Regions from separate parts of the Paenibacillus sp. Y916 genome, predicted to be linked through region 1. Evidence: predicted binding sites of a transcription regulator. Region 1 holds the regulator's gene; the other holds the start of a gene.
The links. The regulator NrdR, encoded in region 1, represses ribonucleotide reductase genes. The targets are predictions, from matches to a motif close to AACACNATATATNGTGTT.

Region 2: a site for NrdR is predicted at 2,524-2,541, ahead of AC1TO9_RS07445 (adenosylcobalamin-dependent ribonucleoside-diphosphate reductase). Genes of this name have one in related genera too.

The regions. Positions count from the first base shown of each region.
Region 1 is NZ_JBXCJA010000014.1:98,396-106,621, forward strand. It holds gene ytaF (sporulation membrane protein YtaF) at 1-9, shown strand, start outside; gene coaE (dephospho-CoA kinase) at 18-614, shown strand; gene AC1TO9_RS21650 (lytic transglycosylase domain-containing protein) at 611-1,174, shown strand; gene AC1TO9_RS21655 (alpha/beta-type small acid-soluble spore protein) at 1,244-1,462, opposite strand; gene nrdR (transcriptional regulator NrdR) at 1,600-2,067, shown strand; tRNA gene AC1TO9_RS21665 (tRNA-Ala) at 2,149-2,224, shown strand; gene AC1TO9_RS21670 (BclA C-terminal domain-containing protein) at 2,655-4,028, shown strand; gene AC1TO9_RS21675 (hypothetical protein) at 4,682-4,930, shown strand; gene AC1TO9_RS21680 (hypothetical protein) at 4,979-5,140, opposite strand; gene AC1TO9_RS21685 (copper amine oxidase N-terminal domain-containing protein) at 5,191-5,517, opposite strand; gene AC1TO9_RS21690 (ABC transporter permease) at 5,770-6,675, shown strand; gene AC1TO9_RS21695 (carbohydrate ABC transporter permease) at 6,692-7,576, shown strand; gene AC1TO9_RS21700 (extracellular solute-binding protein) at 7,583-8,226, shown strand, end outside.
Region 2 is NZ_JBXCJA010000002.1:666,380-674,605, reverse strand. It holds gene AC1TO9_RS07455 (YqhG family protein) at 1-568, opposite strand, end outside; gene AC1TO9_RS07450 (DEAD/DEAH box helicase) at 570-2,327, opposite strand; gene AC1TO9_RS07445 (adenosylcobalamin-dependent ribonucleoside-diphosphate reductase) at 2,601-5,225, shown strand; gene AC1TO9_RS07440 (DUF5050 domain-containing protein) at 5,633-6,919, shown strand; gene AC1TO9_RS07435 (hypothetical protein) at 7,004-7,420, shown strand; gene AC1TO9_RS07430 (TolB family protein) at 7,668-8,226, shown strand, end outside.

The DNA of each region.
Region 1 (8,226 bases):
CTATTATGAGGTGAAATATGAATATAGGATTAACCGGAGGAATTGCTACAGGGAAGAGTACCGTGTCCTCTCTTCTGGTGAAGAAGGGGGCTTTGCTAGTTGATGCAGATGCCATTGCCCGGGATGTTATGCTCCCGGGTCAGCCTGTTCTTACTGCAGTGACGAATTTTTTTGGACAAGCTATATTACAAGCAGACGGTACTTTAGATCGGAAGAAGCTCGGGAGTATTGTATTTAATGATAAAGAAGCTCTTAAGATATTGAATGATATTAGTCATCCTGAAATTCGCAAACAATTGAGTGAACGTATGAAGGAACTCGAGAAGCAGAATCCGGAAACGCTCATTGTGGTTGATATCCCTCTATTGTTAGAATCAGGACTACAATCGATGTTCGAACAAGTGCTGGTGGTATATGTATCAAGGGATATACAGAAGCTAAGGTTGATGCAAAGAGATGGCTTGTCTAATGATGAAGCGGAAGCTAGGCTCCACGCACAAATGGATATAGAAATGAAGAAGACTATGACAGATCTCGTAATCGATAACAGTGATAGCTTAGCGACAACGGAGCAACAAGTAAATGAATTATGGCTCCAGTTAGGCCAGTTATGAGACTTTTTCGTAAAAAGAGGGTACTTATGCTTCTTTTCACTACATTTGTCATGTTGTTATTCTTCAATGGTAATTGGATGTCTTGGTTTTATCCTATTCATTTCAAAGAAGAGATTAAACTTCAAGCTGAAGAGTATGATGTTGATCCGTATTTAATTGCTGCTATTATCCGAGTAGAGTCAAATTTTAAGACGGGTAAAGAGTCGAGTAAAGGTGCGATTGGAATTATGCAACTTATGCCGACTACAGCGACTTGGGCTATGGAAATGGCTAAACTCCCTGAAGTATCTCTAGATCGGATTAAGCATGAAGTCAGTCCTAATATTCAGCTAGGTACCTGGTACTTATCCTCTTTATTTAAGCAGTTTGATGGTAATAGGGCGATAGCCATTGCCGCATACAATGCAGGTCCGGGTAATGTGAAAAGCTGGATGAATAAAGGTCTATGGGATGGACAAATTGAAACGGTTAAAGAAATTCCGATTGATCAGACTAGGCATTATGTACAACGTGTATTATATTATTACGAGAAATATACGGATGTGTATGATAAGTTCTAATGTTGATGAACTAAAAAGAAGTGTTAGGCTAGATATTAATCCGGCCCAACACTCCTAATCTAAATTATACTAGCTGTATTGACCAGCCAATTGTTGTTCTGCAATGGTTACTAATCGTTTGGTAATATACCCTCCGATTGAACCGTTCTCATATGAAGTCATATTACCTTGATATCCATCTTGAGGAATGCTAATTCCAAGTTCTTGAGCAATTTCATATTTCATTTGTTCAAGGGCACCTGTAGCTTTAGTTACAACTAAGTTGTTAGAGTTGCTGTTTGAGCTCATTGTTGTTCACCTCCTCGCTGTTGGTAAAAGTATTATGTGCTTTAAATACAATCTTCATAACTAAATAAAGTGTGAAAATTAAGGAAATAAATATAAATGTTGGACTAATCCACTGTGAAAAGGAAGTGTTGAGGAAAATGAAGTGCCCTTTCTGTGACTATTCGGGAACTAAGGTGTTGGATTCGCGTCCGGCGAATGAGAATAAATCGATCCGACGTAGGCGTGAATGTGAACAATGTGCACGGAGATTCACTACGTTTGAAATGGTTGAAGAAGCCCCTCTAATTGTAATCAAGAAGAATGGTAATCGTGAGGAGTTTAGCAGAGATAAGATGATGCGCGGATTGATTCGAGCTTGCGAGAAACGACCAGTATCTGTAGAACAGTTCGATATGATCGTCTCAGAGGTAGAAAAGGCACTTCGCGATACGGCTGTACCAGAAGTGGAAAGTCAACAGATCGGGGAACTGGTGATGGAAGAGCTATATCAGGTGGATGAGGTTGCTTATGTACGATTTGCTTCTGTATATCGCCAATTTAAGGATATTAATATGTTCATGAAAGAACTGAAGACTCTTTTATCTAAAAGTACGTCTGAGGAATAAGAGGAATATTATCAAGGGGATATATTGATATTGACATAATCTTTATTGTTTGATAAGTTATTAGTTGTTGTCAAAGTCAATGGGGCCTTAGCTCAGCTGGGAGAGCGCATCGCTGGCAGTGATGAGGTCAGGGGTTCGATCCCCCTAGGCTCCACCAATAAAACAAATCAACCACGTCCATAGGACGTGGTTTTCTGTTTATTATGGTGGAGCCACAAGGCAGACCGCGCGCACGAAGCGAATGTGGAGGAGTACGGCGTCTCAATCTACCGCTAAAAGTCCTCGTCGAGTTGGCTATGTTAGCATATGAACAAGATTCGGACATCCTATGATGGAATAGCGAGTTAAACGAACTATATCCCGTTCCAATAGGTTTCCTTTCTTATCCGACAAGCAGGCAATGTTTTTCTTACCATAGTTTTCAAAAACATTAATTCAATTTATATAGATTGCTCTTTTTTTGTTTTTTGTAATCAGCACTACATTTTATTACAAAAAGATATGTTATAACTATATTGAAGGAATGCTAACGATGATTGTTTTCATTTATTTAAAATAATATGTATATCGAGGGGAGTAAGATTATTTTGATCATTGAAAAGAAAATGAAATATGAATTGATGGGTGGGTATAATAAGATTAAGAAGCAAATGAGCGCTTTGCTTGTTTTTATTTTGATTGCTTCTAGTTTGATTGCTTCTAGTATGTTTGCATTACCCGTTGCAGCAGCGACAGAAAATACGCTAGGGAAGGTAACAAATACTCCAATTTATGTAGATGGTAAGAAGGCAGAACAGGATATCCTTTCAATTTCTATTGATAACTCATTATATTTGCCACTTCGTGCGACCTCTCAGCTACTCGGATTAAAAGTAGACTGGAGTCAAGCAGAGCAAGCGGTTTACATTACAACTAGCTCTATCTCATTTACTGCCTCCCCTAATAATGATACTGGATTGAACACAGGGTCTACAATTTCAGGGAAAGTATCCAATGCTACTCTTTCTGTAGATGGCAAGCAGATTCAATTGTTAGATACAAACGGTAATAAAATTTCTCCTCTATCGTTCCATGGCAGTGTATACTTGCCGATTCGAGCGCTCGCCACTTCTCTTGGGTTGGAAATAGCTTGGGAGGGTGATGGTGCTAAGGGACAAGTCAATATTAATACTCAGTCAGCAAGTGAAAAGCCAACAGGTGAAAAGGGTGATCAGGGCGAGCAAGGTGACGCAGGAGCAACAGGACCAACAGGACCAACAGGATCGCAAGGTGATAAAGGAGCTAAAGGCGACACAGGGTCAGCAGGACCAGCAGGACCAACAGGATTGCAAGGTGATAAAGGAGATATAGGCGACACGGGAGCAACAGGACCAGCAGGACCGCAAGGTGATAAAGGCGACACAGGCGACACAGGGCCAGCAGGATCAACAGGATTGCAAGGTGATAAAGGAGATAAGGGCGACACGGGTGCAACTGGAGCATCGGGACCGCAAGGTGATAAGGGAGATAAGGGCGACACGGGTGCAACTGGAGCTGCTGGCCCACAAGGCGAGTCAGGAAGTAACTCCATTCCTTGGGCAAATGCTGTCACGCAAAATACAGCGGTTTCTGTCACTTATGAGGGAATAAAAATACCTTGGCCGTCGGCTTCACTTAATACAACAAACTACACTCATTTATCTGACGGTATAGAAGTTAAACAAACGGGATTTTATTACATTACCTACCATGTTAATTTGACGGAGGCAAAAAGCATTGGAACCCGGTTACTCATAAATGATTTTTCACTTTTGACTTCTACCATTCCTCCAGGTCATGCTCAATCAAATTATTCAGCTACTGTGATAGAGTATATTACTGCAGGAAGCAAAATTTCTCTTCAATTATATGGAGCTTCAGAACTTGTGGAATTGGTAACTCGAGGTCAAGGCGCTTCAATATCTATTATGAAGCTTTCCTAATATACTTTCAATTTGGCTATACGAAGCAGGAAGGTCATCATTATGTGAAAAATGATGACCTTTTTATTTTGCGCCCAGCATGGGCGCTATCTATAGGGTGTGAGTCCCGAATGGTGAAGGAAAATGATGGAGTTTAAGCACTTAAAGTTTATGGTGAGAAGCTATTATTAGTATGAGTCGAACAGTTCGTGAAAAATGGCAAGAATAAAAATACTATAACATCTTTATCCTCACTCTATTTTATGGTTGTGTAAATGACCATCCGTGGTAGAGCGCATCGCTGGCAGTGATGAGGTCAGGGGTTCGATCCCACTAGGCTCCACCTTAAATTTTATCCTTCAAACCCTTACTCTGTAAGGGTTTTTTTGTTTTAGGTAAATGCTTTATTAGTTAATGAGTTTTTTGAATTTGGTGTAATGGGGACGAATTGGGGACGAAATAATATGGAGAGTAATCTGCTTATGACATTGCATATGCTAGTTCTCTTTTAGTTGATAAGGTTCTTATCGGTGGCGATACCAATATATTCAGACCCAATACAAATATTAATGGTGCTTATTTAAGCTATTCAATAAATTCTATTTTAAAAGATCGCTGAAATTCTTTCAACAGCGGACGAGAAAATTGAAAATACGGAATATAAGCAGACTGAATTGGGTGAGATACCGATTGAATGGAATACCGTGACTCTAGGAAGTGTTGCGGATCGTATAACTAGAAAAAATACGGAACAAATATCGAATAATATTCTAACGATTTCAGCTCAACACGGTTTAGTTAGTCAATATGAATATTTCAATAAAAAGGTAGCTAGTGGCTCATATAATTCTCCTTTGGTATTGTCTTTTATGATTTTCTCTAGCAAGTTGTTTATCAAACCTTCCGCCGTGATGAGTCAGTGATTCGTTTCATATGCCAGAAAATGGCATGTTCTACAGCTGTACTTATTCTCATTCAACAGGTGCTTGATTGAATATCTCACGTAATTTTTTATTACCATCTTTGCTAAAAACACCTCTCTTCACGCCTTTGTCTACGAGTTGTTCGATCTTCTGAAAGAGCAAGGAACGATGGTGGAAAGTATTGACCGTATAACCATCGATTTTGAACAAGTGTTTATTCAGATTGTAAAGGGAGGGAACAGCCACTATATTCAATGAAGCTATTTTTTATCGAATATTATTACCGTTTTGGAGTTCGCAATATATTCTACGGAGGATTCCAGCAGCTCCGACACAAAGCGTACCGGTACAAACGTACTGTCCTTCTTCAATAGCAACGGCGTATCAAAAGAAACCGTTTGTCCATTCACGTTTGCTTTCTTCTCATTAACGATCCAGCGGATCGTTACCTCTTTTTTGTTTTGGTTCCACAATACCTCCGAACCCAACCGCTCAGACACAAACCGAATCGGGACATATGTGCGGCCCGATTCAATAAACGGGAAGCTATCACTCTGCTCAATGAATAAACTCCTTTCATTTGCTATATAAAATCCTTAAAAATTATATTTTGGTAAAAGATTACCAATATGTTTTTCTGATTTAAAGGCATTGTTAACTGATTGTTAATGAGGTTGAATATGAATATAAATTGAATGAATTTTAGAATATACTAAAAGCGCTTTGCAACTGTATGATTAGTTTGTGAACAAATAGCATAGAAAGAATGGGGTGAATTTTTGGAAATACAAATTGAGAAAGGGTACAAGGAAAATAAGTTTTCTTCAATAAAAAAATCTATGAAACAATATTGTATTAAGTTTTTAAAGCAATGGCAATTGCATGTCATTATCCTTCCTGTATTGCTCTATTTTGTAATATTCGAATATTACCCTATGTATGGGTTGCAAATTGCATTTAAGGATTTCATTGCTTCAAAAGGGATCTGGAATAGTCCGTGGGTAGGTATAGAGCATTTCCAACGATTTTATGAAAGCTATCAGTTTTGGAGACTGGTTAAGAACACATTAGAGATTGGTTTATTTCAGCTTATCGTAGGATTTCCTTTGCCTATCATTCTAGCTTTATTGCTCAATGAGGTTAGAGTAAGCTGGTTCCGTAAAACTGTTCAAACGATAACGTATGCTCCACATTTTCTATCTTCAGTCGTTGTTGTAGGGATGATTATAATGTTTCTTGATCCAGATTCAGGTATGATTAATCGCTTATTAGTCGTGTTAGGGATGGAAAGTAAAGATTTTATGACTGATCCTGCATGGTTCAAAACGATTTATGTATTGTCTGGAGCATGGCAATCACTTGGATGGAACTCAATTATTTATTTGGCCGCACTAACAGCTATTGATCCTCAGCTATATGAAGCTGCAAAGGTTGATGGAGCAAACTTATTCAATCGCATTAGACATATTAATTTCCCTGCGTTAATTCCTACGATTGTCATTTTGCTTATTCTAAATGTAGGACAAGTGTTAGGTGTAGGATTTGAAAAGGTATACCTAATGCAAAATAATTTGAATCTATCCTCTTCAGATGTTGTAGCAACCTATGTATATCGCACAGGTATTTTAGGAGCTCAGTACAGCTATTCCACAGCGATAGGATTCTTGAATTCAGTCATTAGTTTTATTCTGGTAGTTATGGTCAATACGATTGCTCGTCGTATGAAGCAGGCTAGTTTATGGTAGAGGAGAGGTGATCGATGTGGTACGTGATACATTAAGCGATAGAATAACGAATGTAGTAATTATTATCTTGCTTTGTTTGATCACGGTAGTCGTATTATATCCTCTTATCTTTGTAGTCAGCTCTTCCCTTAGTGCGCCAGAGAACGTGCTTTACGGTAAAGTATGGCTTTGGCCCGTGGATTTTACCTTTGAGACGTACCTAAAGGTATTTGATAATAAAGATATTCTAGTTGGATATATCAATACGACTCTTTATACGATTGTAGGTATAATTATTAATCTTGTTTTGACAACCTTAGGTGCGTATGTGCTGTCACGTAATGAATATATTCTAAAAAATATCGTTTCAGCTTTGTTAGTATTTTCAATTTTCTTTAGTGGTGGCATTATCCCTATGTACCTTCTAATGAAGGACTTGGATTTACTAAATACGATGTGGGCTGTTATTTTCCCTGGTGCTGTATCGGTATGGAACTTGATTATCATGAGGACATTTTTCCAAACAGCGATTCCGTATGAAATTCAGGAGTCTGCTTCCATTGATGGATGCTCGCATTTCGGAATTTTATTTCGTATTATTCTTCCGTTATCTTTGCCGATTATGGCAGTAATGTTGCTGTTCTATTCCGTTGGTCACTGGAATTCTTATTTTAATGCTTTGATGTATTTTACAGATCGAGGAAAGTACCCACTGCAATTATTTTTAAGAGAAATATTGCTCCAAAATCAGATGGAATCGATGACTAATTTTAATGATGGCGATGCACTTGTGCATCTCATGCAGGTAGAGTCATTAAAGTATGCGATTGTTGTCGTTGCTAATTTGCCCATGCTTGTTTTATATCCATTTTTACAAAAGTACTTCGTTAAGGGCATGCTAGTAGGTTCATTGAAGGGTTAGTTATTAATGAATAAATTCATACTTTTGAGGAGTGTTAAAATGAAAAATGTAATGAATAAAAGCGCAGTTTTATTGATGGCTTCTAGTATTTTATTATCTGCATGTGGTAGTAGCGGAAATGCTGTAAATAATAATAGCAGCACTAATGCAAATCAAGCTGCAGCCACAACAGACATTGCAGCATCAAATGTGAATTCAACAGGTTTTCCAATTGTAAATGAAGCGGTTGACTTAACTTTCTTTGGTGGGTATGCCTATTCCTCAAACCCAGATTGGAACACAGTTCCCTTGTTTGAAGAGTATGAAAAAATGACGAATGTTGATATCACATGGGAAATGGTTCCAGCAGATGCAGTAGCAGAGAAGAAAAACTTATTGCTAGCTAGTGGTGATTATCCAGATGCTTTCCACACTGCAAATTTTACATCTTCTGAAATCTTTAAGTATGGTCAGCAAGGTATTTTAATGCCACTAAATGACCTTATTGCAGAATATGCTCCAAATTTCCAAAAGATTTTAGCTGAAAATCCTGAAATTAAGCAAGCATTAACTATGCCAGATGGTAACATTTATTCATTCCCAACGTTCTATGATCCAGAGTTCACTTCTGTTTTAACGCCTGCTAAAGGCTGGATTCGTGAAGATTGGTT
Region 2 (8,226 bases), on a different contig from region 1:
CACTTAACAAAGAGATCCCCATGAAATGGAGTTGTTCTTTTTTCACATCACAAGTCATTTCTACTTTGAAGCAGACCGCTAACCAAGGTTCATAGGCGGCAGAGAATAGTGCGCGACGTTGTAAGTTTCCTGGTTCTTCAAATAAATAGACAGAGGAGCCTTCCCGTCTAGCAGCATCCCATATTTGCTGAAGTCGTTGGCTTCCATAGTTCACATCTTCACGTAGAATTCGACCGGGTCCCATGCGAGGCACCGTAGGTGTTACATCGAAATAGCGTGACAGAATGCTGTCTTGCGGAATCCCCTCACTATTCATTATAGGAGCAGGCTTCACATCGGGTACGGTGTAGCGTTCGGAATCGAAGACAAAGGTGTAGCACAAAGTTTCGGGATCTACTCCAGTACGCTCAACAAATCCCCAATAATAGGGACGATTCGTTAGTTGCTTATCAGCTTGGGGCGATAACTTCACCGTGATATGATATGGAGATTTCTCGATCACTTGACAGTCGGTCGCTTCTAAATAAGTCATCATATGTTGTTGTACTTGATCAGAAGACATACTCATGTCATGCCTCTTCCTCTCTTAATTCACTTAGGTCACTTATGCCTTCAACTTCAACTTGCCGCTTTACTTCATCTAATGTTTGACCGAGTGAACTAACCTTTTGTCTTAACTCCTCATTCGATTGGGATTCCAATACTATTTTATAGAGACTTTTCTCTAGAGATTCCTTTTTCTCGAATCGCTCTAGGATGACATCGAGTCCACCAATGACTGTTTCGAACATATTAATTTTTTCATGTAGCAAATTTAAAATATGTTCTTCAATCGTTCCTGTCGTAGATAAATTGAATATCTTCACATCATTCTGTTGTCCTAATCGGTGGATTCTCCCAATTCGTTGCTCTACACGCATCGGGTTCCATGGCAGATCGAAGTTAATCATATGGTGGCAAAATTGTAGATTGATCCCTTCGCCACCCGCTTCCGTAGCAATCATCACTTGTGCTCGACCACGAAATAGATCCATCATCCAATCCTTCTTACCACGATTCATACCTCCACGATAAGGAACGCAATTCAGTCCATGTGCACGAAAATACTGCAATAAATATTCTTGAGTGGCACGGTATTCTGTAAATACGATCACTTTTTCATTCATATCGCGGATAAGCTCCATCGTTTTCTCGGCCTTGGTGTTGGACTTGATTTCTTTGATCATATAGACGAGATCCCATATTTTGGCGCGAAGAGGGGAGTCCTCGGGCATTTTCTTAGTTAGATTTACTAACGTAACGAATACAGCATCACGGCTACTGCAAACTTCGCGTTGAAGGGTTACTAAAGACAGCATACTGCTGAGGTTACTTCCGGCTGCATCATACTGATCTTTCACATAAGAAGTCACACCGTCATATAAAGCTTGCTCGTCAGGAGATAGTTGAAGATTGACATTACGAACCGTTCTTTTGGTGAAAATAGTAGGACCTTCGCCCCGACGATTACGAATCATGACCTTAGAAAGTTCGTCTTTCAATAGTCCTTCGTTCTTAGCGATGCGCTTATCGACAACATAGTTCGTGGAGAACTCACCCTGTTTCCCAAGTTGACCAGGCTTCAGCAGTGTGATCAGATTGAATAACTCTCGAAGGTCGTTCTGAACAGGAGTTGCTGTGAGTAGCAGACAATATTTCTTCCTGAGCTTTTGGATGAATTGGTAGTTCGATGTCTTCTTATTTTTGAGTTTATGTGCTTCATCAATAATGAGCATGTCATATTCTTGATCTAATAGAATTTCCTTGTGAGGATCTCTCTTCGCTGTATCCATAGAAGCTACGACGATATCTGAGTTCCAAGAGTAGGCTTTCTTCTGAGCGACGGCTGGAATGCCAAACTTACTATTCAATTCACGAACCCACTGAAGAACCAATGACGCCGGTACGAGAATAAGCACTTTCGAGACTAGCCCGCGAATGATATATTCTTTTAGAATAAGTCCAGCCTCAATTGTCTTACCCAGCCCTACTTCATCTGCCAGAATAGCTCTCCCAGACATGTTAAATAATACTTTACGTGCCGTATCTATTTGATGGGGAAGCGGGGTTAGACCTTGAAGGTATTTGAGACATTGTAATTCATCAAAACTTGTAACCAAACGGGATTCTTCACCCTGTACAGCTAATTGGAACAATCGCCAGTCGCCCCAAGGTCCTCCTTTGTCAACACGATTCTCTAAATCTTCAAGCCAACGATTATCAATCACGAGTGGAACGGGCAACTCTTGTGTCGTCATAATGTGAGGATGAGTGCTTGGCGTATCCATGATTACCCTCCCTTTTGAATGAATAGAATTCACTGTAAGGTGTAGTATGCACTGAAGTAGTGGAGTTCATAACTAATGATGAAAGAAAGAGGTTGATAGAGGAAAATGAAGATTGTCTAATAATGAATAGGTTTCTTGGCTGAAATTTCACCAATTCGGCATAGAATTACAATATGTAGTGTAGTATAATATTCTGAGCACAATATATTGTGGAATATAGTTTTGGAATCTCGGATTTCAAAACATGAATACCATTAATGGGAGGTTGTTTTTTTGAGCGAATTACAGCATACAAGCCGATTAGAGGGCTTAAGTGAGAAAATATTTCTGGATAGATACGCGTGGAAAGATGCGGATAGTAATAACGCTAAGGTAGGGGATGTAGTTCTAGTCCTGACGAAGGATGACCCTAAATTCCCAACGAAGGAAGTAGGCGAAATTGTTAAGCGCGAGGGTAGATCGGTAACGGTGAAAACGCGCAGTGGCGAACTTGTAGAGTCTCAAGTTGAGAAGCTTACATTGAATATTGAGAAGACACCTGAAGAGATGTGGGATCGCTTAGCGAAGGCGATGTCCTCTGTTGAGGAGACACCAGAGCTTCAAGCCGAATGGCAAGGGAAGTTCCGTTATCTGTTGGATGATTGGAAGCTTGTTCCTGGGGGACGGATTGCGGCAGGAGCTGGTGCGAGTGAAGAACTGACCTTGTTTAACTGTTATGTTATCCCTTCACCAAAAGACAGCCGTGGCGGTATTATGAACACTCTTTCGGAGATGACAGAGATTATGGCACGTGGTGGAGGTGTGGGGATAAACTTATCATCCCTTCGACCGCATAGATCGATCGTCAAAGGGGTAAATGGTTCATCAAGTGGTGCTGTATCATGGGGAGGTCTATTCAGTTATACGACGGGTCTAATTGAACAGGGTGGTAGCCGACGTGGGGCGCTCATGTTGATGATTAACGATTGGCATCCGGATGTACTAGATTTCATTACGGTGAAGCAGACGATGGGTCAAGTAACGAATGCTAACCTATCTGTTTGTGTGAGCAATGGGTTCATGAAGGCTGTCAAAGAAGATCTAGATTGGGAATTAGTATTCCCAGACACATCAATGCCTGGTTACGATGAAACGTGGGATGGCGATTTAGATAAGTGGAAGCAAGCTGGAGGCAAAGTGATCCCGTACCGTACGGTGAAAGCACGTGAAATTTGGAATACGATTACGGAAGCGGCATGGAAATCCGCTGAACCTGGTGTCGTATTCATGGAACGTTATAATGATATGTCTAACAGTTGGTATTTTAACCCGATTATTTGTACGAATCCTTGTGGTGAGCAAGGCTTGCCGGCTTGGGGTGTATGTAATTTATCTGCGATTAATTTATCGAAGTTCTACGATGCGAAGACGCATGATGTGAATTGGGATGAACTAGCAACAACAACTCGTTATTCGGTGCGCTTCTTGGATAATGTCATTAACAAGACACCTTACCATTTTGAAGAGAATGAGAAGAACCAGAAGAAGGAGCGGCGTGTAGGTCTAGGTACGATGGGGCTCGCAGAATTGATGATTAAACTGAATATTCGTTACGGTAGCCCAGAATCATTGGAATTCCTTGATAAAGTATTTGGTTTCATAGCTCGCGAATCTTACTTGGCATCGGCAGATATTGCGGAAGAGAAAGGTTCATTCACAGCATTTGATGCTGAGAAATACTTACAAAGTGGATTCATGCGTAATATGACGGAAGTCTACCCAGAAGTTGGCCAAGCTATTAGAGAAAAAGGTATGCGTAACGTGACAGTCATTACGCAAGCACCGACAGGTAGTACGGGTACAATGGTCGGGACTTCAACGGGGATTGAGCCATATTTCGCATTCAAATATTATCGTCAAAGTCGTCTAGGTTATGATGAGCAATTCGTGCCGATCGCGCAGGAGTGGATTGAAGCACATCCTGGTCAGGAATTGCCGGATTATTTCGTCACATCGATGGATCTGTCGGCTAAAGAGCATATTTATGTACAAGCAGCGATTCAGCGCTGGGTAGATAGCTCCATCTCGAAGACAGCCAACTGTCCTTCCGACTTTACCGTAGAAGAGACGGCAGAGCTCTATGAGCTGGCATTCGATCTCGGTTGCAAAGGCGTAACCATCTATCGTGATGGTAGTCGTGACACGCAAGTTCTCAATACGGAAAAGAAGGAATCTGTGGACAATGTGGCACAAGAAGTGGAAGAAGAGAATCAAGTAGTGGATCATATTGCAGGTGAAGATGCTGCTCTAGAATCACTAAGTGGAAGTCTGACGTCTGAAGCGTCCGTTGAATCGCAAGAGACGAAAGTCGTTGATAAGAAGTATAAGAGACGTCCACAAGTTCTGCGTGGAGCGACATATAAGGTGAATACACCATTTGGGATGGCATATATAACAATCAACGATCTCAATGGAATCCCTAGCGAAATCTTCCTGAATGTTGGTAAGGCAGGATCTGACGTATTCGCTATGGCAGAAGCTTTAGGTCGTGTATGTTCCTTGTTCCTCCGCTATGGAGATCATGGGCAGAAAGTGGAACTCCTTATTAAGCATCTTAAAGGAATCGGTGGTTCAGGCGCTATTGGCTTCGGTGCGAATCGTGTGGAATCCATCGCAGACGCGGTTGCGAAAGCACTAGAATCTCATGTACAGAGTGATGCAGGGAGTGAACATGATCATGATCATGATCCAGCACCTGTAGCGCGCGCAGTAGAATCAGCGAACGCTGGCTCTGGTCAACATCATCAGGGGATAAAGCAAACATCTCGTGACCTATGTCCAAGCTGTGGTTCAGCTGCACTTATCAGCATCGAAGGATGTAAGACGTGTAGTAACTGTGGATATAGTAAGTGCTCGTAGGGTGAGGTTTAATATTTACTTTGGTGATCGTTTGTGATGGATCGCGAAAGCTGCGAAAAATTCTACAATGTTGCGAAAAATGGATCATATAAATTCTAATAAAAATACTGATAGTTGAGCCTACAGAACAATAGTTCTGTAGGCTTTTGTTTAATGGGTTACCCCGCTAGATCTACAACAAAAATTAACGAAGATTGATAATGCAGATCATAGATTATCAACATCAAGCTAACGGCGAACGGTAGTTGATTGAAATGGTAGTTACTGGTACTAAACTGAAGGGCAGCTTAGGTCAACAGTGCTGGGTAATAATATTTTTCCTTTAATGCGAACTTTGGGTTTAAAGTTGCGTCTAGATTACTATATAGAATCTTCTAAAAACATTTTTTGAGAGGGGTTTTTTTAAGTTGCAAAAATTGACAGAAAATGAGGTGTCTATATTGAAGAAGAGGGCTTTTGTTCTTCTCTTGTCCTTTTGTTTACTAAGCTCAGGAACGAGTTTTGCAAATTCGGTAGATAAACAATCGATAATCGTTAGTGTAAATGATTATGTAATAAATTTAGATGTGGAACCTATTAATGATCAAGGAACGGTTTTTGTCCCGATCCGTTCTATTGTGGATTCATTAGGAGGTAAAATAATCTCATGGAAGAACAACGATGTATTCATATCGAAAGGAACCACTACGGTTAAGCTAAGCATGGGTTCTAAAACGGTCTATAAAGATCACGAACAATTTTCGCTTATAGCTGCTCCAAAGTTAATAAATGGGAGAATATTGGTACCCCTTCGTTTTCTCTCCGAAGCGTTAGGTGCGTCGGTAAATTATGAAAACCATCGTGTAACGATTATAACGGACGACTCAAAACAATCACTAGACGTCAGTGGAAACACAATAGGTAACCTAAACAACGATGGCTTGTATGTGGAATATAAAGAATGGATTTATTACAATAATCATCGTGACAGCGGCAAACTTTACAAAGTAAATACAGATGGCTCCCAAAGACAAAAAGTCAGTGATGGAAAATTCGTCCAGTATCTTAACATCGTTAACGAAATTCTTTATTATACAAGTGACAATAAACTTTTCAAATCAGATTTAGACGGGGCAGATCGAACGCTTCTAAAGGACTTTGGAATTGGGAGCAACTTGGTAACAGTTATGGGTGATTGGATATATTACACGGAAGGAACTTCTATGCATAAACCGCTATATCGCATGAAGGTGGACGGAACATCAAATGAGTTGCTTGAAAAGAATGGTGTATCGAGTATCGCTATAACAGGTAGAAATATTTTCTATACGATTAATTTCAACAAATTATTCGTTATGGAGATTGATGGTAATAATAAAAAGAAACTGTTGGATGGCGGCTATATCATGTGGGTAGATGTAAAAGACCAGTCATTATTCTTTAACTATGATGGGCAGCTTTACACAATGGGTACAGACGGAAAGTCATTAAAGAAAATCTCGGAACATGATGCTCAAAATATTAACGTGAAAGGAGATTGGTTATATTACAGCAACCACTCAGAATATACTAAGAAATTATTTCGGATAAACCTAGTCGATAAGACAACCCAAAAGCTCAGCGACCACAAAACATTTTACCTTCACATACTGGGTGATAAGATTTTCTTTTACAATCCTGATGTCACTAGCATTGAAGAGATTACTGTTGAATGAAATGAAAAGGCAATTGAAATAAAACCAGCTAATATCTTGTCAATATATTTCTCTTAATTCAGGTTGTTAAAGGAGTTTGAGAAGATGGCTAAACTACATGACAAAAAGAACAATGGTACTTTTGTCGAATTCACTTTTTTAAGATGTATACCAGGGGAAGACGAAGGTTGCCAACTTAATTTCAAGTATTATAGAGAAAATAATAAAATTTATGAATTGTGTTTTGGATGGACAAATTTAACTATAAAAAATTATATTGAGGTAACTTCAAAATTCCCATTGGAGATGTTAAACAATTTTATATTAAATGGTATGTATGTCTCTTTTGAGAAACATCTTTACCAATTGGATTGGAAAAAGCTAAGAGAAGAAAAAATATATAGACTTAGATTTTTTGGGTCGCAACAAGATTTTTCGATAAATGTAGTTGATGATGCAGTCAGAAAGTTTGGCCGCGAATTAGAAACTGAGTGGAAAGAAGGGCTTCATCTAGCTCAATAAACAATAGAGACAGCTAGTTAACCTAAAACTTAAATGATGAAATACTATGTCTCTAATTCTTTAGAGAAGACCCCAAGATGATTTGAAGTCATTAATCTTTTGGGAATTGTGGGAAAATGGTAACAAGCCGCTTCCAGTTCACGTCACTAATGTAACAGGGGAATAGTATGATAAAAATATTTTTTGCGATAGTTAGTTTTGTGTTGTGCATTCCTGATTGTGAACATCATTCGAGGAGGAGATCTAAATGAAGAAAACCCAAATAATCATGATGGCAATTGTTCCAGCGTTACTAATGACTCTCACTGCCTGCAATACAGATCCGGTCGTTAATAGCCCTGCCATTCAAGGGCCAGAGAATACCACAACAGTTATTGACGATTCCAGCAAAGAATCAGTCGAGCCCGATGTTTCCGTGGGGAAAATTGATCACTATGAGAATATAGCCATCTCCGATTGGTTGGATGAAGAAACGGTCATTATTTCAAAAGAAAACGAAGATTTGGACAAAATGAGCCTCGAAGAGCTATCGGATTCCTATCCCAAAAGCCTGTATCTGTATCATCTGAATACCAAACAATACGATTTGTTAAAAGAACAAAAAGAGGTGTTTCTGGGCGACGCTGTCTTATCGTCCGACAAGAAGCATCTGTTATATAGCGAATACTCATTAGGGGATCCCGTCTTTCACGTGATGAATCTGGATACTTTGGATTCATTCGGCATCATGGGCGATCCAATCGGAGGGGCAATTAACGCCCATTGGACCGATGCTGAAACGGTTATTGGGACTTCCTACAGCGGCG